4 regions of the Kitasatospora sp. NPDC043950 genome follow, and region 2 is predicted to be linked to each of the others. Evidence: riboswitches for the same ligand, from Rfam matches in the RefSeq annotation. Region 2 holds a riboswitch; each other region holds the start of a gene.

Region 1 (7,654 bases), on a different contig from region 2:
CGCTGGTCCGACTCGGCATCTTCCGCAACGGCTCGGTCGCCCGGGCCAACGTGATCGCCTTCGCCATGGCCGGCGCGTACGGCGGGTTCCAGTTCGTCGTCACGCTCTACCTGCAGCACCTGCTGGGCTGGTCGGCGCTGCAGATGGCCCTCGGGCTGCTGCCGGCCGGCGCGTTCATCGCGCTCTCGGCACCGTTCATGGGCCCGATCGTGGACCGCTTCGGCACCGGCAGGCTGCTGCCGATCGGCCTGCTGGCCCTGGTCGGCGCGTTCGCACTGTTCCTGCGGCTGGACGAGCACAGCTCGTACCTGGGTCTGGTCCTGCCCTCGATGCTGCTGCTCGGCGTGGGCTTCGCGCTGGCCTTCCCCTCGGTGAACATCGCCGCCACCGACGGCGTGGGCGACGAGGAGCAGGGTCTGGCCTCCGGCCTGGTCAACACCGCGATCCAGGTCGGCACCGCGGTGGTCCTGGCCGGCGCGACCGCGATGATCGCCGCCGGCAGTGCCGGCGGCGACAGCCCGCAGGCGCAGCTGGACGGCTACCGGCCGGCCCTGGTGTTCGTCACGGCGGTCGCGCTGTTCGGCCTGCTGATCGCCGCGGTGGGCGCCCTGGTCGACCGGCGGCGGACGTCAGCTCCCGCGCCGGTGCGGGACTACGATTACCCCCCGGTCGGGTCGAGCACGGCGCGGACCGAAGTCCTGACCAACCGCTGACCGTCGACCGCCGCCCGGGGCCGGCCCCCCGGCCCCCGCCGTCGGACAATGGCGCCGGCTCCACCAAACCCCCGTTTTGGTGGAGCCGGCCGTCTTCTGTACCGGGCGCCCGAGCGGCGCCCACCGGCGCGCGGTTTCACGGTGCGACTACCGGCTCCGCCAGTATATTGGCCCGGAGCCAACGAACGTTCGGAGCAGACACGATGGCACCTCGCGGGGATTCGGTCAATGAGGAGATGCGGCAACGCTCCCGTCTGCGCATCATGCGAGCCACCGTCGAACTGGTCGACCGGCACGGATACGCGGGCACCACGCTGACCGACATCGCCGAGCGGGCCGGGCTCGCGCGCGGGCTGCTCTCCTACTACTTCGACGGGAAACGGCTGCTGATGCAGTCGGCGACGCACCGGATGATGCACCAGTCGCTCTCCGGCGCGCTCGCCGAGCTGACCCCGGACGCCACGCCGGCGGCCCGGCTGGCCCGCGCGATCGACGCGGTCCTCACCCTCGCCCTGGAGCATCCGCGGGTGATGCGCTCGCACCTCGCGCTGATCCTGGACCCGGACTCCGGCGCCTTCGTCCAGGACCCGGAGCAGCAGCAGCTCGGCGCGATCCTCCAAGGCCTGCTGCTCGACTGGGGCGCACCGGACCCGGCCGCCGAGCACGCGGTGCTGCGCAGCGCGCTGATGGGCGGCTGCATCGGGGTGCTGCTGCCGGGCGCCGAACTCCCGCTGGCACTGATCCGGGCCGACCTGTTCCGCCGCTACGACCTGCCCTGGGAACTGGGCACCCCGCCGCAGGCACTGCCGCCGGAACGCGAACGGCCGCCGGCCCGCGGCTGACGGCGGGTGGACGGCGGCTCGGTGTCCGGGCGACCGATCGCGGGAGCCGGACCCGTACGCTCTGCCGGGAGTTCCTCTCAGCGCTCCTTGAGGATCGACGCCAGCAGGTCCACGGTCCGCTCCGGCGTGAGGCTGTCCACGCAGAGCCGCTCCATGACCTGGATGTACGCGTCGACGTCGTCCCGCTTGTCGAGGTACAGCGCGCTGGTGAGCTGCTCCAGGTAGACGACATCCGCGAGGTCCTGTTCAGGGAAGCGCAGGATCGTGAACGCCCCGGACTCCCCCGCGTGCGCGCCGAATCGGAACGGCATCACCTGGATCACGACGTTGGCCTGCTCGGCGACGTCGATCAGGTACTGCACCTGGCCGCGCATCACCTTGGGCCCGCCGACGGGGCGGCGCAGCGCGGCCTCGTCGATCACGGCCCACAGTCGCGGGCTGGCGCCCTCGGTCAGCAGCTTCTGGCGACGCAGGCGGAGGCTGACCCGCCGCTCGATCTCCTCCTCGCTGACGACCGGCCGACTCTGGCCGAAAACCGCCCGTGCGTACTCCTCGGACTGCAGCAGTCCGGGGATGAACTGCACCTCGTAGGTGCGGATCAGCTGGGCGGCCTCCTCCAGGCCGACGTAGGTCTGGAACCAGCCCGGCAGCACGTCGTTGAAGCTGTGCCACCAGCCGGACTTGTTGGCCTCGCGGACCAGCCCGAGCAGTGCCTCCCGCTCCAGGCCGTCGTCCACGCCGTAGAGGCTGAGCAGGTCGGCGACGTCGCGCTCCTTGAAGCTGACGCGGCCGAGTTCCATGCGGCTGATCTTGGACTCCGAGGCCCTGATCGCGTAGCCGGCGTCCTCGCGCGTGATGCCGCGCGTCTCACGCAGGCGACGCAGCTGAGAACCGAGGAGGATCCGGCGGACCATCGAGCCGCCGCCCGGCTGAACTGTGGTCATGCGGTCGAAACCTCCACCTAGGGCAAACAGCGCACAGTCTGCCATCAGTTGAGCGCTCACGGTGCCGATACTGACGGATGTTCCTATCAGTTCCACACTCCACACACCAGGATGCACGTGCATCCGGCGCTTGCATATGCCAATAGTGCGACTGCACGTGAATCGACTCTTGCATCTGCAGTGAGCGCACACCACCATGGTGCACGTGCACCTGCACATCCCTGGCATTCCCGCGGGCTCCGCGTCGACCCCACGCGCGACTCCGTGCACCGACCCGGCAGCGTTCCCCCGCGCCACCGGGGGTTCGTGTGCGCGCGCGCTGGTCGAGGGGGCGGCCGAGCGGCCGAGCGAGTCGGAGGTGACCGGCATGACCCCGGCGGGTCCAGCCGTGTCCGCCCCCTTATGGGAGGAGCTCTTCATGAGCACCGGTACGGCTTTGGCGGTTGACCCCCATGTGGTCACCTGTACGCTCGCTCCTCGCTTCGAAGCCGTCAGAACCGCGCGCGACTTCGCCAGAACCTCTCTTCAGCGCTGGGGCCTGATGGAGCTGTTCGACGACGTCGCGCTGGTGGCCTCGGAGCTGGTGACCAACGCACTGCGGCATGCGATCGGCGCACGGCCCGACCCTGCGGGTGGCGTCCAGGGCGAGTACGACTTTCCCATACAGCCGACCCCTGAGGGCCGGCTGCCGATCCGAATAAGCCTGGTCCACCGCTCCCCCCAGGTGGTCTGCGCGGTGAGCGACCCGAGCTGCATCGGCCCGGTCGCCCGGGAGGCGGACTTCGTCGCCGAGTCCGGCCGCGGACTGCACCTGGTGGAGTCCTTCAGCCGCTCCTGGGGTTGGCACCCGCTGGGCAGCGGCAAGGTGGTCTGGGCCCTGTTCGAGGCGGAGCCGGCCACCGGTTCCGAACTCGGTGGACGGCACCGGCGCTCGGCCTAGCGCCAGGCGGCGCGCGGCCGGCCGAGGGAGGCCCCGGGAGGACCGCACCCCGGGCTCCGCGGAGCGGATCGACGGGCCTGGCACAGGTGCGCCACGGGCTCCGGCCCAGCCCTCAGGGCGATTCCCGCGACGATTCCCGGGCCTGTCTCCCGGACGAGCCGGCCGGACCGACGGCCGGGCACCCCGGCGGCCCGACTCCCGTCCACGTCCGGGCCCCCAGCCGTGCGCGGGACCACCCGCCACACCTGCGCGCGGTCGGCCGCGAGAACGGCCGCCACGAGAGCGCCCGCCACGAGAGCGCCCGTCATGTGGCCCCGGACCGGCCCCGGACAAGACAAAGGCCGTCGCGGTGTCAGCACCCACGACGGCCCCCCGATGGCAGGACGGCGGCCGGTCAGACCGCCAGGTGGTCGAACTCCCCGTCCTTGGCCCCCAGCAGCAGGGCGGCGATCTCGGCCCGGGTGTAGATGAGCGCCGGACCTTCCGGGAAGCGCGAGTTGCGCATCGCCACATCGCCCCCCGGCAGGGCCGCGAACTCGACGCAGTTCCCCTGGGAGTTGCTGTGCAGGCTCTTCTGCCAGACAACCCCCTTGAGGTCGGCGGCCGCCATCCCGTTGTAGGTGTCGTACGAGCCGTACGTGTCCTGCGAGTCGTGCATAGAAATCTCCCGAAGAGCTCCGGAGTGGTCGTCCAGCGCGGCGCTCCCGGCACCCGCCGAACGAACGGACCGGCCCCGTACCGGCCCGGCACAACGCCTCACTTGACGCGATGATAGCTGCTGTGCACGTGCATCAGCACGGGACATTGCAGGTGCACGAGGCCTTTCACCGGCAGTTCTGAACTCTTCACGGACCCTTCTCCTGACGGTACGTAAACGGACATAGCCGAGTGAATCGCCAGATTCTCGATAACCGGCCGTGAGCGATTCCCCGCTGAATGTTGATCTTCAGACGCCCGGAGTCGCGCCTTCGTGACCCTCCGTCAGGCGACCTCCCGGCTGTGAGACATCTCACGCGCCACAGAAGCAACTCGACGCCCCGTCGGACACGTCAGGGCAACCAGCGGTGATCGCTCGAAGGCTGGGTGAGATATGTCCGGATTGCGGGCAAACCGCCCGGACGGACACGACGGGAGCGCGGCGCACCCGCCATGACCACGTGAAACTCGAACGGCAGCCGAATGCAGGCCTGACGGGCCGATGTCCTACGATCTCCGGCATGAGCACCGCAGCCATCCCGGGCGCGCCACTGCCCGTCCGCACTCCAGGCTCCCGTGCGCGGGGGCGCCACCGTCGCCCCGAGCGCCCCGAGATCCCGGCCGGATCCCCGGCCCTGGTGCTCGCCGTGCCCGCGACCGCCGGGCCCGAGTCCCGCTCGGTCGTCGAGGAGCTGCTGTCGATCGTCCGCAGCGAGCAGGGCGACATCCAGACCGCCGTCGGCTACCTCCCGGGCGAAGCCGCCCAGGGCGCCGACAGCGACGACCGCACCGTCGCCGAACTGCTGGCCATGGCCGCCGAGGCCGGCCTGCCCGCGCCGGTCCTGGTGCCGCTGGTACCCGGCCCGCACGGATTCCTGACCGAACTCCACGCCCTCGCCGCCGAGTACGGAGCCCCCGTCACCGACGTGCTCGGCCCGCACCCGCTGCTCGCCGAGGCCGTGCACGTGCGCCTGTCCGAGGCCGGCCTGGCGCGTGCCGACCGGGCCCGGCTGTTCGCCATCGCGACCGCCGCGGACGGCGTCGTGCTGACCACCGTCGGCGGCGAGGAGGCCGCTGCCGCTGCCGGCATCACCGGTGTCCTGCTGGCGGCCCGGCTGGCCGTCCCGGTCGTGCCCGCCGCGCTCGACGTGCCGGGCTCGGTCGCCGCGGCCGTCAACCACCTCAAGGAGACCGGCTCCCAGCGCCCGGCGCTGGCCCCGCTGGTGATCGGGCCGGAGGCCGACTCCGAGCTGCTCGCCACGGCCGCCGAGGAGACCGGCTGCCCGTCCGCGGCGCCGCTGGGCGCCTACCCGACGGTCGGCCAGCTGATCGCCTCCACCTACCTGGCCGCGCTGCCGGCGCCCTCCCCCGAGGCCCTGACGCGGGCCGAGGCCGAGGCGGCGGAGGCCGCCGAGGGCACCCACGCCGACCACTCCGGCCGGGGTGGTCGCGCCGCTCACGCCGCTCACGCCGCCGCCGAGGAGTCGGCCGGCCAGTAGTAGCGGTCACCGCACGTGTGAAGGGCCCGGAACGGCTACGTTCCGGGCCCTTCCCGCTTGTCCCGTAAGGGAGTTAAAGGACGAATAGGTGTGATGTCCGTTCTATCCGCATTTGTTCACCATCGCTCGACGCACCCCCCGACGGCCACAGTGCGGACACGCCGCTCTCCCGGCGGGCAGGCCCCCGGGCGACCCGACCCACCGTCACCCGCCTCCTGAAACGCAGACAGTTGCGCGCACCCTTCGCGGCGTTGCCGGAAATCGGTCATTTCCGATCATGACAAGTGAGGGGAACGACCGTTCTCGCCAAACCGTGATGCGCGTCACAGGTGTTTGCAGTTTGAACTTAAGTCTGCTTAACGTGCTCCCCGTTCGTGGCCACACGAACCCAGTTCATCCGCGACGCCGAGTCCTGCCGTCGGATGTCCTGGCAGCGCGAAAACGCACCACGGCAGGAGCGGGGGACCCACAGGTAAGTCGCCCCGGACCGTTCCCCGGAACGATCCAGGGCTAGGGGTGAAGCCGCGCCCACAGCGCGGCCGGGCAACTCCAGCCCGAATCCGACAGCTCACCTCGCAGGCGTGGGAGAGGACTGCGTCTTCATGCTGCCCACCAACGGCACCCGTCTGTCCAGTCGTACCCGACGCGTGATCGCCGCCGTCGGCGTCGCGGGCGTCGGCCTCACCATCCCCTGCCTCACCTCCGGCACCGCCTCCGCCGCCTCCGTCGCCACCTGGGACAAGGTCGCCCAGTGCGAGAGCACCGGCAACTGGAGCATCAACACCGGCAACGGCTTCTACGGCGGCCTGCAGTTCACCTCCAGCACCTGGGCCGCCTTCGGCGGCACCGCCTACGCCCCCCAGGCCAACCAGGCCACCAAGGACCAGCAGATCGCCGTCGCCGAGAAGGTCCTCGCCTCGCAGGGCCCCGGCGCCTGGCCGGTGTGCTCGGTCCAGGCCGGCCTGACCAAGGGCGGCACCCCGGCCGCCGTCGACACCTCGGCCGGCTCGACCACCGGCTCGGCTGCCGGTTCGACCGCCACCAAGCCCGCCGCGAAGCCGGCCGCCCCGGCCGCCAAGCCCGCGCAGACCCAGACCCCGGCCCCGGCCGCGAAGCCCGCCAAGCCGGCCGCACCGGCCCAGGACCAGGCGCAGGCCCCCGCCGACTCCACCAACGGCACCTCGGCCCAGAAGGGCCAGAGCCAGGCCCGGAACAGCGCCCAGCCCCAGGCCGACGACTACACCGTCGCCTCCGGCGACTGGCTGTCCTCGATCGCCGACAAGCACAACCTCCAGGGCGGCTGGCAGCGGCTGTACGAACTCAACCGCGGCACCCTGACCGAGGGCCCGGACTCCATCTACCCGGGCCAGCGCCTCTCGTTCAAGGACGGCGGCCAGGCCCAGCAGTCGGCTCAGGCCGACCGGTCCGGCTCCGGCTCGTCGGCCACGTCCGGCTCGGACTTCACCTGGTTCGACCGCTCGCAGAAGTCCGGCCAGACCTCCAACGGCGCTGTCGCGAGCGCCAAGCCGGCCGCCCAGCCCCAGGCCCCGGCCACCAAGCCGGCCTCCAAGCCGGCCTCCAAGCCGGCCTCCAAGCCGGCCGCCCAGGCTCAGACCCCGGCTCAGACCCCGGCCGCCACCGGCAGCATGGCCGCCGCGGTCTCCTTCGCCCAGTCGAAGGTCGGCCAGGCGTACGTCTACGGCGGTACCGGCAACGGCGGCTGGGACTGCTCCGGCCTGACCCAGGCCGCGCTGCGCGCCGCGGGCGTCTCCGTCCCGCGCGTCGCCGCCGACCAGGCCGCCGCCAGCACCCGCGTCTCGCTGGACAGCCTGCAGGCGGGCGACCTGCTGTTCTGGTCCAACAACGGCCAGAACTCCGGCGTCTACCACGTCGCGATCTACATCGGCGGCGGCCAGTACGTCGAGGCCGCCAACCCGAGCTCGGGCGTGCGCCTGCAGACCGTCGCCAACTGGGCGCCGGACTTCGCCGGCCGGGTCTGAGCACGACCGACGGGTGACAG
Region 2 (7,654 bases):
GGGCGCAGGCCTCGCCGATGGTCTCCAGGACGTCCAGGTCGCGGCGGGGGACGGTGCCCCGGTGGGCCAGCGCGAGGGCGAGGACGCCGACCGGCCGCTCGTCGACGACCATCGGCAGGGCGATCACGGCGACCATGCCGGTGCCCATGCCGACGTTCTTGTTCGGGTAGTCGACGCTGGTGTGCTCGGGACTGAGCAGGTAGGGGCGGCGTAACCGCAGGGCCATCGCGGCGGGGAGGTCACTGGCCGGATCGACGGTGCTGTAGCGCTCGTGGGCCCAGTCCGGCAGCCCGTGCGAGGCGGTCAGTCGGAGCATCCCGGCGGAATCCAGCAGGTAGAGCGCGGAACCCTCGCCGGTGATCCACCCCGGCCCCTCGGCGAGGACGGTGCCGAGCAGTTCGGCGGCGCTGGTGCAGCCGAGCAATAAGCGCACGCAGCGCATGGGGCTGCGGGCGGTGGGACTGCTGCGCGGCGTCCGGCTCTCGTCCTCGGAGGGGGGAACCCACGGAGAGCTCAGGTCCATCGGATACCCGGCCTTTCCGCTCTCGGGGGGTGGGTGCCCTCTGGGTGCCCGAACGGGCACTTAATTCTTAATACCTTATTTCTCAAGCGGGTGCTGAAGCGGGTGAATGGTGACCCAGACGGCGCACCAGCACCAGCGTCCGGTCGTCCGCCGCGTCCCGCGCCACCGTCCGGACCAGCCGCTCCGCCGCACCCCGGGTGAGCTGCTGCTGCGTCCGCCACGGCCGCACCACGGGCTCGGCCGCCGCCAGCAGCCGACCCACCCCCTCGTCCAGATCCCGACCCGGCACCTCCACCAGGCCGTCACTGAACAGCAGCAGCGAATCGCCCCGCCGCAGCCGCCCCGACACCGCCGGATACAGCGCGCCCGACACCAGCCCCAGCGCCGGGCCGCCGTGCCCCGACCGCGCCCAGCCGCCGCCGTCCGCCCGGCGGAACTGCGCGGGCGCCGGATGGCCTGCGTTGAACAGCAGGTAGTCGCCCGTCGCCGGGCGCAGCGCGAGGTGCACCGCCGTCGCGAAGTCGTCCTCCCAGCCCATCCGCACCAGGTGGTCGTTGGCCGCCGGCAGGAACGCCTTCGGCGGCACCCGCCCCAGCAGCATCGCGAACGCGCCCGACAGGTGCGTCGAGCGGGCCGCCGCCCGGCTGCCCTTGCCCGACACGTCCACCAGCAGCAGCTCCAGCAGATCCTCCTCGGGGCGGTGCGCGCACAGCAGGAAGTCACCCGAGAACGAGGTGTCGCCGGCCGGCGCCAGCGCACTGTCGAAGTGCCAGTCGAGCAGCCGCTCCGGAAGCCGGGCCAGCGTCCGGGTGTGCTCGGCCAGCTCCAGCAGCATCGAATCGCCCTGGGTCCCGCGCAGACCCAGCCGGTGCCGGAACCGGTTCGCGGCCAGCACCGTCACCGCGGTCGCGGCCAGTACCAGCGTCACCCCGATCCGCACCCCGAGCGGATCCCGCACCACCGCCCCCAGCACCCCGCCGGCCAGCGCCGCGCACACCAGCACCAGCAGCTGCCCGCGTCGCAACAGCAGCCCGCCGACCACCAGCGGCAGCACCAGCGCCGACGGCGGCCAGCTGTACGGCAGCACGATCGGCAGCACGCTCAGCACCGCGGTCACCCCGAGCAGCACCCCCAGCGCGTACCGCGCGGCCCGGGCGTTCCCGTCCAGCAGCCGCAGGTACCACCGCCGCGCCCTCGCTATCGGTGCGGGCACGTGGACCTCCGCCAAGGGGTCGGCGGTCCCCTGTCATGACCACCAGTCAGCCCGGCCACACTAACCCGTCCGCCCCCACGACCCCCAGGCCCGCTGCCTGCCCGCCGCACGGGAAGTCGGCGGGTCCGACTTCTCGCGCACGCCTCACCCGGTGCGCCGGCCGTTCCGTCGCCGTGGGAGACCGGGTGGGTCGTGCCGCGGCCGGTGCGGTGGCCGGCGTCTCAGGGGGTGGGCCAGGTGCGGAGCCCGGTGGTGAGGAGGGTGATGAGGCGGCTCTGGGTGGTGGCCAGGTCTTCGGCGAGCTGGAAGCCGCCGCCGATGGAGAGGGAGGCGAAGCCGTGGGCGACGGAGCGGACGGTGCGGGCGGCGTGGATCGCCTCCGCGCCGTCGAGGCCGTACTCCCGCAGGACGGCGATGATCACCCCGACGAGCCGTCCGGCCGCGCGGGTGAGGTCGTCGTCCGGCTGCGGGGCTTGCGGGAGGGCGTTGTAGCGGTGCGGGTACTCGGTGGCGTACGCGTGGTAGGCGCGCAGGACGGTGTCGACGGCGTCGTCGCCGCTGCGGCCGACGGCGGCCTCGGCGAGCCGGTCGGCGAGTTCCTCGGTGACCCGGACGGCGATGAGCCGCCGCAGTTCGGCGAGGCCGCCGCTGACGTGCTTGTACAGCGACGGGGTGGCGACCCCGGCCCGGGCGGCGACGGCGGCCAGGGTGAGGGCGTCGGCGCCCTGCTCGTCGATGAGGGCGATGGCGTGGTCGACGACCTGCTCGGGGGTGAGTCCTACTCGGGGCATGGTGTGGGCTCTCCGTCGGTGGAAGGCGTACGTGGCGTGGCGGGGCTGACGTGGGCGGGCGGGGCTCAGGCGAGGTCGGCGAGGAAGGGCAGCAGGGCGCCGGCGGTGGCCTGCGGGTTGTCGGCCATCGGGTAGTGCCCGGATCCGTCGATCATGACCTTCCGCGCGTTGAGCGCGGCGGCCTGCCGGTCGGCGACGGCTTCCGGCTCGGGGAAGTCGGGGTCCTTGCTGCCCATGATGACGAGCGAGGGGCAGCGCACGGCCGCGGTCCAGCCGACGGGCGCGGAGTCCCCGCTGACGTGTCCGCGGGTGGCGGTCTTGCGGCCGGGGGTGCGCATGGCGGCGACGAGTCCGGCCACGTACGGGTCGAAGTCGGCGGGCTTGGCGCCCGGGTAGGCCAGCTTGCGGTGGTAGAGGCCCCAGAAGGCGGGCGAGTGGACGGTCAGGAAGCCCATGACGCGGAGGGCGCCGCGCATGAGGGCGCCGGGCGGGGGGTTCTCGATGAAGGCGTCGATCAGGGCGATGCCGGCGACCCGCTCGGGGGCGTCGCCGGCGGCCTTGACGACCGTCGCGCCGGTGTAGGAGTTGCCGACCAGGACGGCGCGGTCGATGCCGAGGTGGTCGAGCAGGGCGAGGACGTCGGTGGCGATGGCGGCGGGGGAGTAGTCGTCCCAGATGATCGAGGATTCCCCGAAGCCGCGCAGGTCCATGGTGATGACCCGGCGGCCGGCGGCGGCCAGCAGCGGGCGGAGGTGCCGGTAGGCGGCGCGGGTGTCGAGCATTCCGGGGAGCAGCACGACGGGGGCGCCGTCGCCCTGTCGGGTGTCGTCGTAGGCGAGGCGGCCGCCGGTGACGTCGAGGTACTGGGTGGTGGGGGCGCTGGTGGCGTTCATGGTGGGCCTCCGGAGGGTTGCCGGTGCGGGGCTTCGGCGCTGCCGCCGATAGCCATAAAGCTAAGGCTAATAGCCTTAGCTGTCAAGCCCTCGCGCCCTGCGGAGCGGGGGAGGCCAGTGGGGAGTGCACGGATGAAGGGGCGTTCGTTGACGTCCGATCACGTGAGGTGGCGTCAACGGCGCTCAAGGGGGTGCAGGGGTGTCCAAGGGGAACAAAACGCCCGTCGTGCCCCGGAGTGCCCCGCCCGTCTCCGGTCGTCCCGGGCGAACGGCTTGGAATCAGGGCCTCCTAGGATTAACGTTTGATAACGCAGCGCGGTCGTCAACGCCGTACCCAGACGGCACCGTGCGCCGTCGCCTAATCCCGCCGACCGGCCTCCGGGCAGGTCAGGGAGCCGGGGAACCACGTTCCTTGGGGTGAATCGGCGGGGCTCCGGCCCGGCCGTAGGAGACCTTCCTGCTCCGAACCCGTCAGCTAACCCGGTAGGCGCGAAGGAAGGAAAGGAGCGCGCCTCCGTGGCGTCGACGCACACTCCGGCACACCCGGCCGGCCTCGCAGCAGGTACCCGGCTCCTCGACCACCCCGGCCCGGACGGCCCCGAGTACGCGGGCCCGGAGGCCGAGACCAACCGGCACCGGATGCCGCGTCAGGTCCGTGGGACCTCCCCGCTGCTCGGCGTCACCGCCGTCGCCGCCACCCTGGGCGCCACCGGCTTCGCCTCCGCCACCCCGGCCGCCGCCCCCGCCATCGAGACCCCGGACGAGACCCCGGTCGCCCTCTCCGCCGACCCCGGCCTCGCGCTCGCCGCCCGCATCCAGCTGCAGGCCGACAGCCAGCGCACCGCCGCCGAGGAGGACGCCCGCGTCCAGGCCGCGAAGGAGGCGGAGGCCAAGGCCGCCGCCAAGGAGGCCGAGGCCAAGCGGGCCGCCGAGGAGGCCGAGCGGGCCAAGGCCGCCGCCCTCACCCTGCCGGTGCGCGACTACCACCTCACCGCCCACTACGGCCAGAGCGCCCGCTACTGGGCCCACCTGCACACCGGCCTGGACTTCGCCGCGGACACCGGCACCCCCGTCTACGCGGTCGGCCAGGGCACCATCACCTCGGCCGGCTGGTCCGGCTCGTACGGCTACCGGATCGTCGAGACGCTGCCCGACGGCACCGAGATCTGGTACTGCCACCTCTCCTCGATCATCAAGGGCTCCGGCAAGGTCGGCTCCGGCCAGCAGATCGGCAAGGTCGGCGCCACCGGCAACGTCACCGGCGCGCACCTGCACGTGGAGGTCCGCCCCGGTGGCGGCGCCCCCGTCGACCCGGAGACCTGGTTCCAGCAGCGCGGCGTCAACCCCTGACGCACCCGCGAAGCCCCGGCCGCCGGAACCAGAAGGCACCGCGGCCGGGGCTTCGCCGCGTCACTCCTGCGCGGGGTCTGCCGACTCCGCCGGGTGCGCGTCGAACTCCTCCTGCGCCGGGCCCGCCAGCCCCTCCAGGCGGGCGTCGAACTCCTCCTGCGCCAGCCCGGCCAGGTAGGCGTCGATCTCCTCCTGCCCCGGCTCCGGCGCGAGGTCCGGGAACTCCTCCACCAGCAGTCGCGGCAGCCCGGGCACCGTCCACTCCCCGTACAGGTCGAGCGCGGCCTCCACCGCCGCCTCCTCGAACGCCCCGAAGTCCCCGGCCAGTTCGTCCGGCATCGGCCGGCCCAGCGCGGTCAGCTCGGCCAGGTTGCGGTAGCTGCGCCGCATCAGGCCCTGCTCCAGCAGCCGGCGCGCGCCGTCGGTGGCCATGCCGACCGAGATCACCCGGGTCGGGCTCCAGCCCTGCTCGTCCACCTCGTCCAGCCAGCCGGTCTGCGCCAGTGCGGCGAACACGGCCAGCCGCTCCTCCTGCGCCAGCTCCCGGAAGCCGGTCAGCCACTCCCGCACCGCCTCCGGATCCGCGACGTCCGCCCCGTACGCGTGCAGCAGCAGCGCGTACAGCCGGGGCCAGGTCACCAGGTCGGCGCGGCGCAGCAGCCCGGCCGCGACCTCGCCCTGCCACTCGGCCTCGGCGTGCAGCCGCTCCTGGCGCTTGGCGTTGAGCCGCTTGGCGGCCCGCTGGTGGTCGGTCAGCAGCCGGACGGCGGCGCCGTACGCCAGCGGGTCCGCCTCCGGTTCGGGTTGGACGTACAGGTAGAGCCGCTCGTACAGCAGGTGCTCCACCGCGTTCGAGGTCAGTTCGGGCCAGCCGTCGTGCATCCTGCCCTCGCCCAGCTCCAGCAGGGCCAGCACCGCGCGCAGCGGCGCTTCGGCCACCGGGGCGCGGTCCTCTTCCGCCGCCCAGGCGAGCAGGTCGGAGGCCCTGGTGCGCGGGGCGAGCCGCAGGTCTTCGTCGTTCATAGCTCGAACGGTAACCGCTGGCCGGGAGTAGGGTCGGCTGCCATGGTCCCCGTACGACTCACCGGCCCCCGGCTGGCCATCCGCGAGTATCACCACACCGCCGGCGACGTGGACGCGCTGTACGGGCTGTTCAGCGACCCGGAGGTCACCCGCTACCTCCCCTTCGAGCCGCGCGACCGTGAAACCTGCGCCGACCAGATCGAGCTCTACCTGGAGGAGGCGATGGCGCCGGAACGGGACACCTACCGGCTGGCCGTCACCCGGCGCGACGACGCCGAGGACCCGGTGGACGCCGTGCCGATCGCCCACGCCTCCCTCACCCTCGGCAAGCACCGCTCCGCCCACCTCGGCTACGTGCTGGGCCGCGACGTCTGGGGCCGCGGCTACGCGGGCGAGATCGCCGGCCTGCTCTGCGAGCTCTCCTTCGAGGCCCTCGGCGTGCACCGGCTGGCGGCCCGGGTCGACGTGGACAACGCCGCCTCGGCCAAGGTGCTCCTCCGGCTCGGGTTCCAGCTGGAGGGGCGGGTCCGGCACGACCTCTACAAGGGCGGCGCCTGGTCCGACTCGTACCTGTACTCGCTGCTCGCCGACGAGTGGAGCGGCGCGACCGGCTGACGGCCCGGCGTGGACGTCCGGCGCGGACGTCCGGCGCGGGCCTGGGGGCAGGCCTGCCGGGTCAGGCCCGGGGGGTTAACCCCACCCCCGATCCGCCAGGCCTCCGGATCCTCCCCGGCCCGCCGTTCGACCAGACTGATGCCATCAGCAGTCGAGAACGAGGGACCGGGGCCGGGACATGAGCATCAGCCGAAGCGCGCAGGACCGCGAGTGGGACGTCCTCGGTGGTTACGGCGACGACCCGCGTCCCGCTCGGGCCCACCGGACCGAGGAGCCGCCGGCCGTCTGGCGGGCGCCGTTCTCCGGGCACTACTACCGCGAGATCGGCTACACGCTCACCGGCCTGCCGCTGTCGGTCATCGGCTTCTCCGTCTCGATCGTGCTGTTCTGCATGGGGATCGGCACCTTCGTCACCGTCCTCGGCCTGCCCGTCCTCGCCCTCCTGACCACCGTCGCCCGCGGCATGGGCCGGATGGAGCGGGCCCGGGTGCGCGGCATGCTGGCCCTGGACGTGCCCGCCCCGGCGCCGGTGCGCCAGACCCGCCCGGGCACCTGGGGGGCGATCACCGCGCGGCTGGCGGACCCGGCCGGGTGGAAGGCCGCGTTCTACCAGGTGGTGATGTTCCCGTGGGCGGTCCTCAGCTTCGTCCTGTCGCTGGTGTTCCTGCTGCTCGGCTGGGCGATGGCGCTGTACCCGCTCTACCACTGGGTCTTTCCGGCCTTCACCTCCTGGCGCGGGTACCGGGTCTTCGACTTCTACGACGGCGACAACGTCCAGCACGTCTACTACATCGAGGGGGCCTGGCAGATCGCCGGCCTCTCGCTGGTCGGGGTGCTGCTCATCATCCTCACCGCCCAGCTGGTCCGCGGCCTGACCAACGTGAACCGGGCCGCCGCCCAGGGCCTGCTCGGCCGCTGAACCCCACGGCCCTCCCCGGCCCCGCCCGCCTCCCCGGCCCCGCCCGCCTCCCCACGTGCTCCGGATGCGGGTGGGGCCGGCCCGTGTTGGGATGGCCGGGTGGCCGCCGCACACACCCCCGCCGACCCGGGCGCCCTGGGCCGGGACATCCTGGTCACCTCCCGCCCGCTGGACGAGTACTGCGACCTGTTCGACCTCACCCGGGCCCAGCTCGCCGCGCTGCCGGGCCCGGTGCTGGACTGTCCGGGCGGTGCGGCCGGCCTGGCCGCCGAGGCGCGTCGGCTCGGCTGCCGGGTGATCGCCGCCGACCCGGCGTACGCGCTCCCC
Region 3 (7,654 bases), on a different contig from region 2:
CTCCTCCTCGGCGCCGACACCACCACCCGCACCGCCCGTCGGGCCGACGGCCCGACCGCACTGCTCGACGACCTCGCCCCACGGCTCGCCCGCACCTTCGGCCCCGAACTGCCCGGCCTCCTCCTCACCGCCAACCCGGCCGCCGCCTTCGCCACCGAGTGGCGCACGCCCTGAACCGTTCCCGCTCGGCCCGCCCCGGTCTCGACCGGCCGCAGGCCGAACCAGGGTCCTCGGTGAAGGCCCGCCGCCCACGCCCTACCGTGACGGCCATGGTGACCCTGCGCATCCTCACGACCGACGACTGGCCGCTCTGGCGCGACCTGCGCCTCGCCGCCCTCTCCGACGCGCCGCACGCCTTCAAGGCCCGCCTGGCGGACTGGCACCACGGCGGCGAGGAACGGTGGCGCGCCCGGTTGCACCTTCCGGGCGCGCCACCACGTTGCGGCGCTGCTGGACGGTCCGGACGGTCCGGACGCCATGCCCGTCGGCCTGGCGGACGGTCTCCCCGGAGTCGACGGCGTACGGGAGTTGCGCTCGGTGTGGGTCGGACCGAAGGCGCGCGGCAGGGGCGTCGCCGACCGCCTGCTGGAGGAGGTCGAGCGCTGGGCCCGCGCATCCGGCGGCAGCACGCTGCGCCTCGCGGTGCTCCCCGGCAACGAACCCGCGATCACGCTCTACCGCCGGCACGGCTTCACCGAGCTCACCGAGCTCACCGAGCCCGGCGGGCCCGGCGGGCCGCTCGTCGGCGGGGTCGCCCGGGAGCTCGTGATGGCGAAGCCGCTGCGCTGACGGTTGCAGCTGACGGCCGGGCGGGCCGGTCACCCGCCGATCCACCCCGCCACCCGCTCGACGGCCGCGAACGCGCCGAAGGCGAGCAGCTGCCACCCGGCACCGACCCTGCCGAGGTCATCAAGAACCTTGCCGCGCCGTTGTACTTCCGGGTCCTGATCACGGCCGAGCGGGTGGACGGCGACACCGCCGACCGAGCCGCCGCCGCCGTTCTCGCCGCGGCCCGCAACGGTGGCCTCGGCTGACCCGGGCGGCCGTCACGAGCCCGGCTGCCGTCACGAGCCCGGCCCCGCCGTCCGCGACGCGACGGCGGGGCCCGTGTCACCGGGGGGGGGAGTGGCCGGGGCCCCGCCGTCGCGCGGCCGTCCGGCGGCTCACATGTGAGTGCCGCCGTCGATGCGGAGCTCGGTGCCGGTGACGAACGCGCCGTCGTCGGAGGCCAGCATCGCGATCACCCCGGCCACCGTCTCCGGACCCGCGAAGCCCTGGCCGAGGGCCGGGGCGAGCTTGGCGAGCAGGCTGAAGTCGGCGTCGGCGGGCAGCCCGGGGTTGTGGGTCATGCCGCTGTCGATGCTGCCCGGCGCGACGCAGACCGCACGCAGGCCCTGCTTCGCGTACTCGGAGGCGATGGCGTGGGTGAAGGACTGGATGCCGCCCTTGGTCGCGGCGTACGCGGCCATGTAGGGGTGGGCGAAGCTCGCCGAGGTGGAGCTGAAGTTGACCACCACGCCCCTGCCACCCGCGAGCAGCGAGGGGAGCGCCTCGCGGGTCATCAGGAAGGTGCCGGTCAGGTTGACCGCGAGGAGCTTGTTCCAGAACTCCAGGCTGGTCTCGTGGGTGTGCGAGGAGCGGAGGATGCCGGCCGCGTTGACCAGGGCGTCCAGCCCGCCGAGGTCCGTGATCGCCGCCGCGACGCCGGTGACGACGGCCGCCTCGTCCGAGATGTCCAGGACCTGGATGGCCAGGCGGTCCGCGGTGCCGTCGGCGGTCGCGCGGTCCAGGGTCGCCTTCAGGCCGTCCTCGTCGACGTCGACGGCGACGACCTTCCCTCCCTCGGCGAGGATCCGGTGCACGGTGGCCTGGCCGATGCCAGAGCCGCCGCCGGTGATCAGGACGTTCCGTCCGCTGAAGCGCTCCATGGTGGTACTCCGTTCGTTCGTTCGTGGCCTCTCGACCTCAAGAGGCACGGTACGCCTTAATGGCATAACGTGCCAATAAGTCCTCTGGGTGTCACTTCGGCGCAACGCGCCACAGTGGCACCGGCCCGCGTACGCTGACCCTGTGACCGGACGCCCCACCCTGAATCAACGCCGCCGCGACGCCACCCGGCTGGACATCGCCCGTACCGCCGCCGCACTCTTCGCCGAGCGCGGGGCCGAGGCGACCACCGCCGAGGAGATCGCCCTCGCGGCCGGCATCTCGCTGCGCACCTTCTACCGGTACTTCTCCGTCAAGGAGGACGCCGTCGCGCCGCTGCTGGCGGCCGGTGGGCGTCGCTGGGTCGACCAGCTCGCCGAGACCCCGGCCGATCTGCCGCTGCGCGAGGCTCTGGAGCGCTCGGCGGTCGCCTCGCTGACCCCGCCCGACGAGGAGGCGGTCGAGGCGATGGAGTGGACGCGAAGCCTGCTGCGCGACCCGCGCCTCGACGGCACGTGGCAGCGCGTCCACGCCGACTCCGAGGAGCGGCTGCGGGCGGTCCTCGCGGCGCGTTGCCCGGGCGGCACCGACCCGCTGGAGATCCGACTGGCCGCCGCTGCGGCGACGGCCGCGATCCGGGTCGCGCTGGAGGAATGGGCCGCCTCGGACGCGCCCACGACCGGCCCGGGCTCCCCGCGGGAGCTCGGTGCGCGCTGCATGCGCGAACTCACGGCGGGGCTGCGGCTCTACGGGCGGGAGGGCTGGGCCCGCCCGGCCGCGAACAGGTGACAGATAACAGCTGACAGATTTCGTTATCTGTTATCTGTTATCTGTTATCTGTTATCTGTCGGCTGTCATCTGTCATCTGTTCCTTCTCCCCGGCCCCGTTAGGGTGGGTGATCGCGCGCCCCGGTGGGGGAACCGGGGTGACCACCTCGGATGTCCTGGACGGAGGGGGCGGGGAGTTCGAGGCGTGGGAGCAAGTAGGACATGGGTCTGACGAGCCACAAGGTGTTGGCGCTGGCCGTATTGATCGCCGTCGTGATGACGGCCGGCACGGTCTGGCTGTGGCCAAGACTCGCCAAGCAGACCTGGCAGGCGGTGCTCGGCCGGATCGGCTCCCTGCTCGCCACCCAGCTCGCGGTGCTGGCCGCGCTCGGCCTGGTGGCGAACAACTACTTCGCCTTCTACAGCAGTTGGGACGACCTGCTGGGCACCGGTGACACCGGCCCGGTGGTGATCCACAACAAGGCGGACGCGTCCGGCCGGCTGCTCGTGGAGACGATCGGCCACGCCTCCGTCAAGGGCGGCGGCGCGATGGGCCGCGAGCCCAGCCAGTCCGGTGAGATCCGCAAGGTGCGGATCGACGGCGCGGCCAGCCGGCTGTCCACCGAGGGGTACGTCTTCCTGCCGCCGCAGTACTTCCAACCGGAGTACGCGCAGCGGCAGTTCCCGGCGGTGATCGTCAGCACCGGCTTCCCCGGGATCGCCGAGAACCTGATCACCCGGTTCAACTACCCGGGCGCAGCGCTCAAGTTGCTCCAGGACGGCAAGATGCAGCCGACCGTCATGGTGCTGATGCGCCCCTCGCCGGCCCTGCCGCAGGACACCGAGTGCGAGGACATCCCGGGCGGCGCGCAGTCCGACACGTACTTCACCAAGGACGTCCCCTCAGCGATCCAGGCGAGCTTCCGGGTCTCCTCCGACCCGCAGGCCTGGGCCTTCATGGGCAACTCGACCGGCGGCTACTGCGCCCTCAAGCTGGCCATGCGCCACCCGGACGTCTTTCCGACCGCCGTCGCGCTCTCCGCCTACTACGACGCCGCCGACGACCCGACCACGGGCGACCTGTTCGGCGGCAGCAAGCAGCGTCGTGACGAGGCCAACCTGATGTGGCGGTTGAAGAACCTGCCGCAGCCCAAGGTGTCCGTGCTGCTGGCCGGCACCAAGAAGGGCGACGGCGACTACCGGCGCGACACCGAGGCCTTCGTCGACGCCGTGCAGTCCCCGATGAAGGTCTCCTACAGCATGTTGGAGAACGGCGGCCACAACTTCGAGACCTGGAGCGCGCTGCTGCCGTCCTCGCTGGAGTGGATGTCCCAGCACCTCAAGGTCCCGAACCAGGCTGCCTGAGCAGGCCGCCCGAGCAGACTGTCTGAGCAGGCAGTCTGCTCAGACGGTCTGAGTAAGCCGACGGACAGCGAGGGGGCGCGGGAGCGGTGAGGCTCAGGCCACCCGCTCCAGCGTCCCGGTGTGCAGCTCGCCGACCCGGCCGCCCTCGCCCTCGTACGTCCAGAAGGCGCGCACCGTCAGCCGGCCGAGGTCCATCACGTGGCTGACGGTGATCCCGCTCTCCTCGGTCCAGCTGATGAAGTAGATCTCCGGCGCCACCTCGGCGACGTGCAGCCGCACGTCCTCCCACTGGCCCGCCGACTCGCCGAGGCCCTCCCAGCGCAGCCGCCTGCCGTCGGCCGAGTAGGTGTTGCGGAAGGCCGCGCCGTTGTCGGCCCGGAAGAGGTAGGTGCGGCCGGCGAAGGCGGGCAGGGGCGCGGTCATGGTGGGGCGGTACCTCGTTCCTGTGGGGCCGTGCACGGCGGTCTTGTGCACTGCGGAAGATGTCGGACCTCCAATTTATCCGACCCGGTGAGCCGGGTGGGCGCACCCGTGGACGGTGCGCCACGGCACCGGCCGCCACCGCGCAGGCCGGCGCGGTGTGCGGCGGGCACCTGGGCGCCCGCCGGCGGCCGGTCCTACCGTCCACCCCCATGAGACGCACCCCCACCCCCATGCGGCACACCCCCACCGCCGTCAGACGCACCCCCACCGCGTTGTCCGCCCTCCTGCTCACCCTCGCCGCGCTGCTCCTCGGCACCCCCACTCCCGCCCAGGCCACCGCCGCCCAGACCGTCACTTCCCAGACCACCGCCCAGGCGGCCACCGCCCCGCTCACCCTCGAAGCCGCCTTCCCCGCCCCCGGCAACGGCTGGGCCAAGGTCGAGCGCTACCTCGACACCACCCCCGGCTTCCGCACCGAGCAGTACCCGGCCGACGGCCGCGGCGACCAGGACGGCGCCCGCCGGACGTACTTCGGCGGCACCGGCCAGCCCTCCTCCAGCCGCTTCCTGCTGTACTCGGCGACCGGCTGGGACACCGGTAGCCGTCCGACCCCCGTGCTGCTGGTCCACGGCGCCAACGACAACGCCGACCGCGCCTGGGCGAACCCGGGGGAGAGCGGCACCTGCGGTGCCTCCGCCTGCCCGTCCACCGGCCTCGCCCAGTACCTCGCCGGCACCGGCCACCGGGTGTTCGCCATCGGCTTCGCCCACAAGCAGGGCGACAACCTGTTCCAGGCGCAGGCCGTCGGCGACGCCGTCGCGCTGATCCGGGCCCGCCTCGGCGTCCCGCAGGTGGACGTGGTGGCCTGGAGCAAGGGCGAGGTCGCCGCCCGGGCGTACGTGTCCTCGGTGCGCCCGTCCTGGGGGCGGGCCTACGCGGGCGACGTGCGCCGCCTGATCACCCTCGGGGGCCCGAACGGCGGGCTCGACTACGTGTACGCGCACGGCTGGTCGTTCGACCTCGCGAGCTGGCCGGCCTGCGGCGGCACCGCCAACGCGCCGTCCCCGCACCTCTACATGACCTGCTACGGCACCTACACGGCGCAGCCCTGCCTCGGCGTGCTGCCCACCGGCGGCTACGACTGCTACCCGGGCCAGCGCCAGCTGCTCGCCCGCTGGGACGGCCGGTACGGGGTGGACGGCACCGCCCAGGACTGGTGGACCACCTACTACGGCGGCCAGGGCTTCTACACCTCCGGCCAGGGCATCCAGGCGGCGATCGACGCCGGTTCGCTGATCGCGCCGCTGCAACAGGCGGGCGTCCCCGCGTCGGTGCGCACCTATCTGCTCGCGGGCGGGTCCGCCGACATCCCGGGCGTGCTCAACGAGAACCGGGGGCCCAGCGACGGCATCGTGTTCACCGCGAGCGCCCTGGACACCACCGGCATCGCGACGATCGGCGGCACCCGGCTGCTCACCGGCCTCAACCACCTGGAACTCGCCTGGGCACCGGAGGCCGAGAGCCAGGTCGACAACTGGCTCGCTTGACCCGTGGACCGCCGATTCGCCGATTCGCCGATTCGTCGTTCGGCAGCTCGACGGCTCCGCTGATCCGTCCCAACTGATCCACCACGCAGCGTCGTTGATCGACACCGCTGTGACCTGTGCGACAACCGGCCCGAGCAGGTTGTCCGTTCACGGACGGCCCGCCTAGCCTGCAACCGTCGTCCGCCCTCGCGGACCCCCGCCGCCGGGACGCCGAGTCCTGTCCACCCGCCGGCCGGCAACCGAGCACCACAGCGGACGGGAGCGGGGGAACCAAGGTCAGCGCCCGGCCCGTACGCTCCCGCGTGCGGGCCGTGGCTAGGGGTGAAGCCGCTTCCACCGGCGGCCGGGCTGCCTCAGCCCGAATCCGACAGCTCACCTCGCAGGCGTCGCAGAGGACACTGCCATGCACCAGCCTGCCCGGCGCCGCGCGCCGCGCCACGCCCGTCCCTCCCACCGGGGCCGCAACGCCGCCCTCGCCGTCACCGGAGCGCTCGCCGTCACCGGCGCCGGACTGCTCGGCCTGCCGGCCGTCTCCGGCGCCCAGGCCGCCACCGCCCCGACCGTCACCCAGGACCGGCTCGCCCCGGCGACCATGGTCGCCAACCAGGCCGCCACCGCCTCGCTGACCCTCCACTCCTCGGCCTGCTTCACCGCGAAGACCGTCGGCGTGGGCGTCCGGAACGCGGCCGGTGCGAACCTCGACTTCCCGGGCAACGCCTCCAATGTGCAGATCTGCCCGAGCGGCCTGTCCTTCACCAGCGGCGCACGCGCCCTGCCGGCCGGGACGTGCACCCAGTTCGGCTTCTGGCAGGACCTCGGCGGGGCCTGGCACAACCTGGCCTCGCAGCAGCTGGTGGTCTCCAGCACCCCGGCGCCGACTCCGCCCCCGACCCCGACGCCCACCACGAAGCCGACTCCCGCCCCGACCCCGACTCCCGCCCCGACCCCGACTCCCGCCCCGACCCCGACGGCGACCCCCACCGCGAAGCCGACCCCGACGAGCAGCCCGAGCCCGAGCAGCCCGAGCGCCACCGCCAGCCCGTCGGCCGGCACCCCCGTATCCCCGGTCGCCGGCAAGTCGCTGACCTGGTCCGACGAGTTCAACGGCCCGATCAGCTGGGGCTCGCGCTGGGTCGGCGACAAGAGCACCGCGTACAAGTACGGAAACCACAACCCGGACGACAACAAGCTCGACCTGCTGAACAAGAACAACGTCAGCGTCGCGAACGGGGTCGCCACCTTCACCGCTGCGCCCGGCACCACCACGCTGGAGAACGGCAAGCAGGCCTGGAACACCGGCTTCCTGACCACCGAGGGCTCCAGCGAGGGCTTCCAGGTCAGGACCGGCGACTACGCCGAGACCCGGGTCAAGCTGCCGTCCGGCTCCGGCGCCTGGCCGGCCTTCTGGACCTGGAAGAACGGCAACGGGGAGGTCGACTCCTTCGAGTACCACCCCGACAACCCGAACCTGCTGGAGCTGACCAACCACGTCAACCCCGGCAACCCCAAGTACTACACCGACGCCGGTGCCGTCGCGAAGGACCAGTGGGTGACCATCGGCACCTATTACGGCGCCACCTCGGTGGACTGGTACGTCAACGGCGCCAAGGTGTTCTCGGACGGCA
Region 4 (7,654 bases), on a different contig from region 2:
CGAGCGCGGCACCGTCCAGGGTGAGCAGCGGGGTGCCGAGCCCGGTGAGGGTGGGTCCGGTGGCCAGCCAGTCGCGGACGGAGTGCCCCCAAGCCTCCGGCGGGGCGGCCTTGAACCGCCAGTCGAGCGTCTCGTCGGCGAGGGCCGCCACCGCGCCGTCGTCGATGCCCGGCCCGGTGCCGATGCTTGCGAAGGTCTGCTCCACCGTCTTCCTCCATCTGCCGTGTTGCAACATGTGCAATGAGGGTTGCACATGTTGGCATGACGGTTCTAGCATCGGCGCCGGATCACGGTCAACGGAACGGCCGCCGCAGACGGAGGAGCCCAGCAGATGCCGCGACAGGACACCCCGGGCCCGGCCCGCCCCGGTCCTTCCCCGACGGCCGTGTGCGTGGGCGAGTCCATGGCGGTGCTGCTGCCGGACCGGCCGGGCCCGCTGGAGGCGGTGGAGAACTTCCGGTTGTCGGTCGGCGGCGCGGAGTCCAACGTGGCCGGCGCGCTGGCCGCGCTCGGCGTCCCGACCGCCTGGATCAGCCGGGTCGGCGACGACGGCTTCGGCCGCCGGCTGCTCGCCGAGGTCGCCGCCCGCGGCGTGGACGTCTCGGCGGTCGCCGTCGACCCGCACCGCCCCACCGGCCTGTACCTCAAGGAGGTCGGCGGCGCCACCGGCCACCACCACGACCTCGGCCCCGGCCGCAGCCGGCTGCACTACCACCGGCGCGGCTCCGCGGCCGCCGCGCTCTCCCCCGCCCTGCTGGCCGACCCGGCGGCCGTCCGGCTGCTGTCCGGCGCCCGCCTGCTGCACCTGTCCGGCATCACCGCCGCGCTCTCCGACGACTGCCTGGCGCTGCTGCGCGCCCTGCTCGCCGACCGCCGCCCGGAGCGGACCGTCAGCTTCGACCTCAACTGGCGCCCCGCGCTCTGGCACGACCGCGACCCGGCCGTCCTGCCGCCGCTGCTGGACGCCGCCGACCTGCTGCTGATCGGCGCCGACGAGGCCGAGGCCGCGTTCGGCACCGGGGAACCGGCCGCGCTGCGCCGCCGCTTCGCCTCCCCGGCCACCGTGGTGGTCAAGGACGCCGCCCGGCTGGTCACCGCCCTGGAGCGGGACGGCACGGCGGTGAGCGAACCGGCCCTGGCCGTCGAGGTGGTCGAGGCCACCGGCGCGGGCGACGCCTTCGCCGCCGGCTACCTGGCCGGCACCATCCGCGGCCTGGACCAGCGCCGCCGGCTGCGGCTCGGCCACCTGAGCGCCGCCTGCGCGCTGACCGCCCACGGCGACCAGGCCGAACTGCCGCCCGCCGCCGTGGTGGCCGCGCTGCTCGACGCCTCGCCCGCCGACTGGGCCGCCACCCGGGTCTCGGTGGAGGGCATCACCGGCCCGGCCGTCCCCGCGGACCGGTCCCGCGACACCCGGCGGGCCCGGGCACAATGAGCACGAACCCGAGCCCGAACGACCCCGGCGGAGCACGATGAGCCAGACCGTCACCCGCGCCCTGCGCCTGCTCGCCGAACTCGGCGAGGGCGAGCGCTCCCTCGACCAGCTGGCCGAGGTGCTCGGCGTCCACAAGACGACCGTGCTCCGACTGCTCCAGAGCCTGGAGGAGGAACGGTTCGTCTACCGTGACGCCGCCTACCGCTACCACCTGGGCGCCGGCCTGTTCGCCCTCTCCGGCCTCGCCCTGGAACAGCGCGGCGTCCGCCGGATCGCCGCCCCGCACCTGGCCGAGCTGAACGCCACCACCGGCCAGACCGTGCATCTGGCCGCGTACGAGGGCGGCGAGGTCGTCTACATCGACAAGTTCGACTCCCGGCACCCGGTCAGGATGTACTCCCGGATCGGCCTGCGCGCCGCCCTGCACAGCGCCGCCGTCTCCAAGGTGCTGCTGGCCGACCTGCCGCTGCCCGAACGCCGCCGGGTGGCCGCCGGGATCGACTTCACCCCGCACACACCCCGCACCCTCAGCACGCCCGAGGCGCTGCTCGCCGAGCTGGAGAAGGTCGCCGTCCAGGGCTGGGCGCAGGACCACGCCGAGCACGAGGCGTTCATCAACTGCGTGGCCGCACCGATCCGGGACGCCAGCGGCCGGGTCGTCGCCGCCGCGTCCATCTCGGTGCCGGACGTCGTCCTCCCCTACGAGCAGGTGCTGGACCTCCTCCCGCAGCTGCTCGCCACCACCCGCGCCATCTCGGCCGACTGCGGCCGCCCGGACCACAACTGATCAACCGTCAGACCGTAAGGAACCCCATGAACGAGCAGCACCCGACCAGCGGCAAGACCGAGGTCCGCACCGACGGCGCCCCCGCCCCCGCCTGGATGTTCTCCCAGGGCGTCCGCAAGGGCCCGATCCTCCAGGTCTCCGGCCAGGGCCCGCAGGACCCGGCGACCGGCGAGTACCTGTACCACGGCGACGTGAAGGCGCAGACCCGGCGCACGCTGGAGAACGTCAAGGCGATCGTCGAGGCCGGCGGGGCCACCATCGAGGACGTGGTGATGTTCCGGGTCTACCTCACCAAGCGGGCGGACTTCCCGCTGATGAACGAGGTGTACGCCGAGTTCATCGACGAGAACATCAAGCCCGGCGGCGTGAAGCCCTGCCGCACCACGATCTTCGTCGAGCTGCCGCAGGAGCCGATGCTGGTCGAGATCGACGCCCAGGCCGTCGTCGCCTGAGACACCGTCGAGCGGCCCGACCACCGCAAGGGCCCGGACGCGCACCAGGCGTCCGGGCCCTCCGCCGTCCCCCTCGCTCACCGCCCCGCGGGCACGCCCTGCTCGGCCGGGGCCCCCGAGCGCGCCACGACCCGCCCCTCGCCCGCCGCGCCGCGCCGGTCGAGCGCCGCCGCGAACACCGTCACACCGAGGGCGACCGCGGTGAGCAGCCCGCCCACCCAGTTCGGCGCGTCGTAGCCGAGGCCGCCGGAGATGACCAGCCCGCCGAGCCAGGCGGCCAGCGCGTTGCCCAGGTTGAACGCGGCGATGTTGGCGGCCGAGGCCAGCGTCGGCGCGCCCGCCGCCTGGTCCATGACCCGCTTCTGCAGCGGCGCGACGGTCGCGAAGCCGAACAGCCCGATCAGCGGGATGAGGACGATCGCGGCCGGCTTGCTGTGCGCGGCGAAGGTGAAGGCGAACAGCAGCACCGCGAGCACCGCGAGGATCACGGTGAGGCTGCGCATCAGCGCGCGGTCGGCGAACCAGCCGCCCAGCAGGTTGCCGACGAACAGGCCGACGCCGAACAGGAAGAGCAGCCAGGTGACGCTGCTCGGGGCGAAGCCGGCCAGTTCGGTCATCATCGGCGTGATGTAGGTGAACATCGCGAAGATGCCGCCCCAGCCGAGCACGGTCATGGCGAGCGCGAGCCAGAGCCGCAGGGTCCGGAAGACGGCCAGTTCGGGGCCGAGCCGGGCGGCGCCCGCCCGCGGCTGGACGGGCACCAGCGCCGCGATCCCGGCGAGGCCGAGCAGGCCGAGCCCGGCGACGACGTAGAACGTGGAGCGCCAGCCGAAGTGCTGGCCGAGCAGGGTGCCCATCGGGACGCCCAGCACGTTGGCGGCGGTGAGGCCGGTGAACATCAGGGCGATGGCGCCGGCCCGCTTGTGCGGGGCGACCAGGTCGGCGGCGACGACCGAGCCGATGCCGAAGAACGCGCCGTGCGCGAAGGCGCTGACGATCCGCCCGATCATCAGCAGCCCGAAGGCGGGGGCGACGGCCGCGATCAGGTTGCCCACCACGAACAGGCCCATCAGCGTCAGCAGCATGCCCTTGCGGGGGGCCCGGGTGCCGAGGATGGTGAGCAGCGGGCCGCCGACCACGACGCCGAGCGCGTAGCCGGAGATCAGCAGACCGGCGGTGGGGATGGAGACCGAGAAGTCGCCGGCGACCTCGGGCAGCAGGCCCATGATCACGAACTCGGTGGTGCCGATACCGAAGGCGCTGATCGCCAGCGCCAGGAGCGCGAGGGGCATGAGGGACCGCTTTCCAGAGAGAACCGTTGCGCATGCAACTACCAGCGTCGACAATACGAGACACCCGCAGGTACTTGCAAGCGCCACCTATCCCCGACGACAGCAATCCCGGCCACGCCACTTGCCACACCCTCGAGCGGAGATTAGGTTAGGCTCACCTAACTAACTGGAGGTCCGTCATGAGCCTGCCCGCCGGCGACGCCGAGGTGCCCGAACCCACCACCGCCGAGCGCGTCCAGAGCCTGCTCAGCGCGACCTCCTCGCTCACCGTCCGCGCCTGCGGCGAACACCACGACCTCGACACCCCGGTCTCCGTCCACGGCTCCCGGCTGCGCCTGCGCGCCCCGCTGGGCGACCCGCTCGCCACCGCCGCCGCCCGCGCCACCGACGGACTCGCCGTCGTCCTGGACGTCACCGACATCTCCCCCGTCGCCGTCCGCGACCGGATCCGCGCCCGCCTCACCCTGGCCGGCCGACTGCACCTGGCCCACCTCGCCGACGACGGCCTCAGCGTCCACCTGCGCGTGGACGTCGCCCACGCCGTCCTCGCCACCCCCTACGGCACCGGCGCGCTCACCGCTGGCGACCTCGCCCTCGCCACGCCCGACCCGCTGGCCCGTTACGAGGCCGCCATGCTCACCCACCTCGCCGACGACCACGCCGACGCCCTCGCCGTCCTCACCCGGCTGCTCGACCCGGACCTGCTCGCCCAGCACCCGGAGGTCCGCCCGCTCGCCCTGGACCGCCACGGCCTGGTCCTGCGCCTGGACCACCCGCACGGCCACCGCGACGTCCGCCTGGTCTTCCCCGAACCGGCCGCCGACACCGAGGACTTCGGGCAGCGGATGCACGAGCTGCTGACCGCCGCCCAGCACGGGCTGCCCGCCCACCGGCTCTGAACCGGCCCGCCGAAGCACACTGACGTATCGTCAACTCTCCCCGGACACACCCACCAAGGCCCGGAAACGACAGCGGCCGACCCGGCTCGCGAGAGAAGTCTCGCGAGCCGGGCCGGCCTGGGCGTGTCCCGCGCCCATGTCCACTGCTGCGGCGATCACCCGGTCGAGCGGTCACCCGACATGACCATCCCGGGCGGTCGATTCGCCCCGTAGCAGCGGTGGTTCCTCATCCGGTACATCCGGCAGATCCGGCACATCCGGTACATCCGGTACGGGTCAGAGCGCGACGCCGTGGGCCCGCAGGTAGGCGACCGGGTTGATGTCCGAGCCGTACTCCGAGCCGTTGCGGATCTCGAAGTGCAGGTGCGGGCCGGTCACGTTGCCGGTCGCGCCGGAGAGGCCGATCTGCTGTCCGGCCTTGACGGCCTGACCGATCTTCACCCCGATCGAGGAGAGGTGCGCGTACTCGGCGAAGTGGCCGTCGGCGAGCTTGATCTCGACCTCGTTGCCGTAGGCGCCGCCGTTGCCGGCCTTCACCACGACACCGTTGCCGACGGCGCGCAGCGGGGTGCCGGTGGAGGCGACGAAGTCCTGGCCGGTGTGGTGGCCGGAGGCCCACATCGAGCCTGCCACGCCGTACGCGGTGCCCAGCTTCGGGCCGGCCAGCGGGGCGACGAAGGCCGAAGCGGCGGCGACCGGCACGGCGGTGACCACGGCGGACGGCGCGGCGGTCTGCAGCTGGGTCTGGAGCTGGGCGGACGGCTTGGCCGCCTCGGTCCGGACCTCCGGCTGGGCCTGCGGCTTGGCGGCGGTGGTGGCCGGCGCGGCGTCCTGGGCGGACGGCTGGGCGGGCTTCGCCGGGGCAGCGGGCTTGGCCGGGGCGGCCTGGCCCGCGATCACGAGCCGCTGACCGGGGAAGATCAGGTCCGGGTTGCCGCCGACGACCTCACGGTTGTGGTCGTACAGCGCCTGCCAGCCGCCGTCGACGTGCTGGGCGTCGGCGATCCGGGACAGGGTGTCGCCGCTGACGACGCGGTAGCTCTCCTGCGACGAGGCCTGGGCCTGGTCGGCGGGAGCGGCGGCCGGGGCGGCGGTGACCGCGGCGGCCGGCGCGGGGTGGGCCTGGGCGCTCATCGCGGTGACGAGCGGCAGGGCGAAGGAGACACCGGTGACGGCGGTGGCGATCCCGATGCGGGCGGCGCGGGGCAGGGCGATACGACGAGCCTGTGCAGGCATGGAATTTTCCTCTCCGACGCCTGCGAGGTGAGCTGTCGGGTTCGGGCTGGAGTTGCCCGGCCGCACATGCGGCTTCACCCCTAGCCGGCCCTGGATCCGGGTACGCGAAAGCGTGCCGTTTCCGGTCCGGCGACTTACCTGTGGGTCCCCCGCTCCTGCCGTACAGAGTTCGGTGCGAGCCACCGGGCAGCGGCAGGATTCGGCGTTCCACCCGGTGGATCCGTCCGGACTGGCCGGGCGGTCGCTGAACTAAAACCCATCCGTTCGGGTGAAGCAATGTCGATCACTTGAACCGGCAACAACCCCCCGAGCTGCGGTGACCCTCCGAATGATCGGCTGCACCGTACGTGCACAATCCATTCACCCGGCGCCACTGATCCACGACGCTGCGCCGATTCCGCCACCGCTGCGCACCCGCCCGCTCACGCACCGCGCACCCACCGACACACCCCCCGGTGACCCTTGTCACGTACGCCCCACGGGCGCAGGATCGGCCCGTGGCCACCTCCGAAGCAGGAACACTGCGCCTGGGCACCTCGCGGGGACGCTGGGTCCTCCTCGCGACGGTGCTCGGCTCCAGCATGGCGATGCTCGACGGCACCGTGGTGAACGTCGCGCTGCCCCGCATCGGCACCGATCTCGGCGCCTCCCTCGCGTCCCTGCAGTGGACGCTCAACGCCTATCTGCTCACCCTGGCCGGACTGATCCTGCTCGGCGGCGCGCTCGGCGACCGGTACGGCCGGCGCCGGGTCTTCCTGATCGGCGTGCTCTGGTTCGCCGCCGCCTCCGCGGCCTGCGCCGCCGCCCCCACCATCCACGTGCTGATCGCCGCCCGCGCCGTCCAGGGCATCGGCGGGGCGCTGCTCACCCCCGGTTCGCTCGCCATGCTGCAAGCCGTCTTCCACCCGGACGACCGCTCGGCGGCGGTCGGCCTGTGGTCGGGCCTCGGCGGGGTGTCGGCCGCGGTCGGCCCCTTCCTCGGCGGCTGGCTGGTGGACGGCCCCGGCTGGCGGTGGATCTTCCTGCTGAACCTTCCGCTCGCGGCCGCCGTGGTCGCGGTCACCTCCCGGTTCGTCCCCGAGAGCCGGAACGAGAGCGCCGTCGGCCGCTTCGACGTCCCCGGCGCGCTGCTCGCCGCGCTCGCCCTCGGCGCGATCACCTACGCGCTGACCGCCGCCGGGGAGGGCCTGTCCCCCGCGGTCTGGCTCACCGGCGCGATCGGCCTGCTGCTCGGCGCTGCCTTCATCGCGGTCGAGCGCCGCGCCGCCGAGCCGATGCTGCCGCTCGGCCTCTTCTCCTCCCGGCTGTTCACCGCCGTCAACCTGGTCACCCTCTGCGTCTACGCGGCGTTCAGCGGGGTGTTCTTCCTGCTGGTGGTGCAGTTGCAGATCGTCTCCGGCTTCTCCCCGCTGGTCTCCGGCCTCGCCCTGGTCCCGATCACCGTGCTGATGCTGACCCTGTCGGCGCGCGCCGGGCGGCTGGGCAAGCGGATCGGCCCCCGGATCCCGCTCACCGTCGGTCCGCTGCTGTGCGCCGCCGGGGTGCTGCTGATG

Evidence for each region. Region 2 has a riboswitch for cyclic di-AMP ahead of AC07BF_RS25965 (M23 family metallopeptidase). Riboswitches for the same ligand answer to the same signal wherever they lie in the genome.
Region 1: it holds a riboswitch for cyclic di-AMP, as region 2 does, so the genes downstream of both, AC07BF_RS08990 (transglycosylase family protein) here and AC07BF_RS25965 (M23 family metallopeptidase) in region 2, are expected to answer to the same signal.
Region 3: it holds a riboswitch for cyclic di-AMP, as region 2 does, so the genes downstream of both, AC07BF_RS09870 (glycoside hydrolase family 16 protein) here and AC07BF_RS25965 (M23 family metallopeptidase) in region 2, are expected to answer to the same signal.
Region 4: it holds a riboswitch for cyclic di-AMP, as region 2 does, so the genes downstream of both, AC07BF_RS17990 (M23 family metallopeptidase) here and AC07BF_RS25965 (M23 family metallopeptidase) in region 2, are expected to answer to the same signal.

The regions. Positions count from the first base shown of each region.
Region 1 is NZ_JBWKER010000009.1:160,237-167,890, reverse strand. Features, by position in the region: gene AC07BF_RS09020 (MFS transporter) at 1-713, shown strand, start outside; gene AC07BF_RS09015 (TetR/AcrR family transcriptional regulator) at 977-1,555, shown strand; gene AC07BF_RS09010 (helix-turn-helix domain-containing protein) at 1,633-2,499, opposite strand; gene AC07BF_RS09005 (ATP-binding protein) at 2,918-3,439, shown strand; gene AC07BF_RS09000 (DUF397 domain-containing protein) at 3,834-4,097, opposite strand; gene AC07BF_RS08995 (hypothetical protein) at 4,657-5,634, shown strand; cyclic di-AMP (ydaO/yuaA leader) riboswitch at 6,059-6,229, shown strand; gene AC07BF_RS08990 (transglycosylase family protein) at 6,216-7,634, shown strand.
Region 2 is NZ_JBWKER010000041.1:54,481-62,134, forward strand. Features, by position in the region: gene AC07BF_RS25945 (SpoIIE family protein phosphatase) at 1-523, opposite strand, end outside; gene AC07BF_RS25950 (PP2C family protein-serine/threonine phosphatase) at 606-1,736, opposite strand; gene AC07BF_RS25955 (TetR/AcrR family transcriptional regulator) at 1,958-2,527, opposite strand; gene AC07BF_RS25960 (alpha/beta fold hydrolase) at 2,593-3,420, opposite strand; cyclic di-AMP (ydaO/yuaA leader) riboswitch at 3,766-3,924, shown strand; gene AC07BF_RS25965 (M23 family metallopeptidase) at 3,937-4,770, shown strand; gene AC07BF_RS25970 (hypothetical protein) at 4,831-5,793, opposite strand; gene AC07BF_RS25975 (GNAT family N-acetyltransferase) at 5,836-6,408, shown strand; gene AC07BF_RS25980 (sensor domain-containing protein) at 6,587-7,327, shown strand; gene AC07BF_RS25985 (hypothetical protein) at 7,427-7,654, shown strand, end outside.
Region 3 is NZ_JBWKER010000011.1:34,953-42,606, reverse strand. Features, by position in the region: gene AC07BF_RS09905 (phosphotriesterase family protein) at 1-174, shown strand, start outside; partial or broken gene AC07BF_RS09900 (N-acetyltransferase family protein) at 270-789, shown strand; gene AC07BF_RS09895 (SDR family NAD(P)-dependent oxidoreductase) at 1,164-1,928, opposite strand; gene AC07BF_RS09890 (TetR family transcriptional regulator) at 2,071-2,715, shown strand; gene AC07BF_RS09885 (alpha/beta hydrolase) at 2,917-4,059, shown strand; gene AC07BF_RS09880 (MoaF-related domain-containing protein) at 4,153-4,482, opposite strand; gene AC07BF_RS09875 (esterase/lipase family protein) at 4,692-6,029, shown strand; cyclic di-AMP (ydaO/yuaA leader) riboswitch at 6,264-6,430, shown strand; gene AC07BF_RS09870 (glycoside hydrolase family 16 protein) at 6,433-7,654, shown strand, end outside.
Region 4 is NZ_JBWKER010000024.1:74,576-82,229, forward strand. Features, by position in the region: gene AC07BF_RS17960 (type III PLP-dependent enzyme domain-containing protein) at 1-205, opposite strand, end outside; gene AC07BF_RS17965 (sugar kinase) at 332-1,435, shown strand; gene AC07BF_RS17970 (IclR family transcriptional regulator) at 1,473-2,222, shown strand; gene AC07BF_RS17975 (RidA family protein) at 2,249-2,674, shown strand; gene AC07BF_RS17980 (MFS transporter) at 2,752-3,966, opposite strand; gene AC07BF_RS17985 (DUF2470 domain-containing protein) at 4,146-4,865, shown strand; gene AC07BF_RS17990 (M23 family metallopeptidase) at 5,142-6,101, opposite strand; cyclic di-AMP (ydaO/yuaA leader) riboswitch at 6,104-6,286, opposite strand; gene AC07BF_RS17995 (MFS transporter) at 6,599-7,654, shown strand, end outside.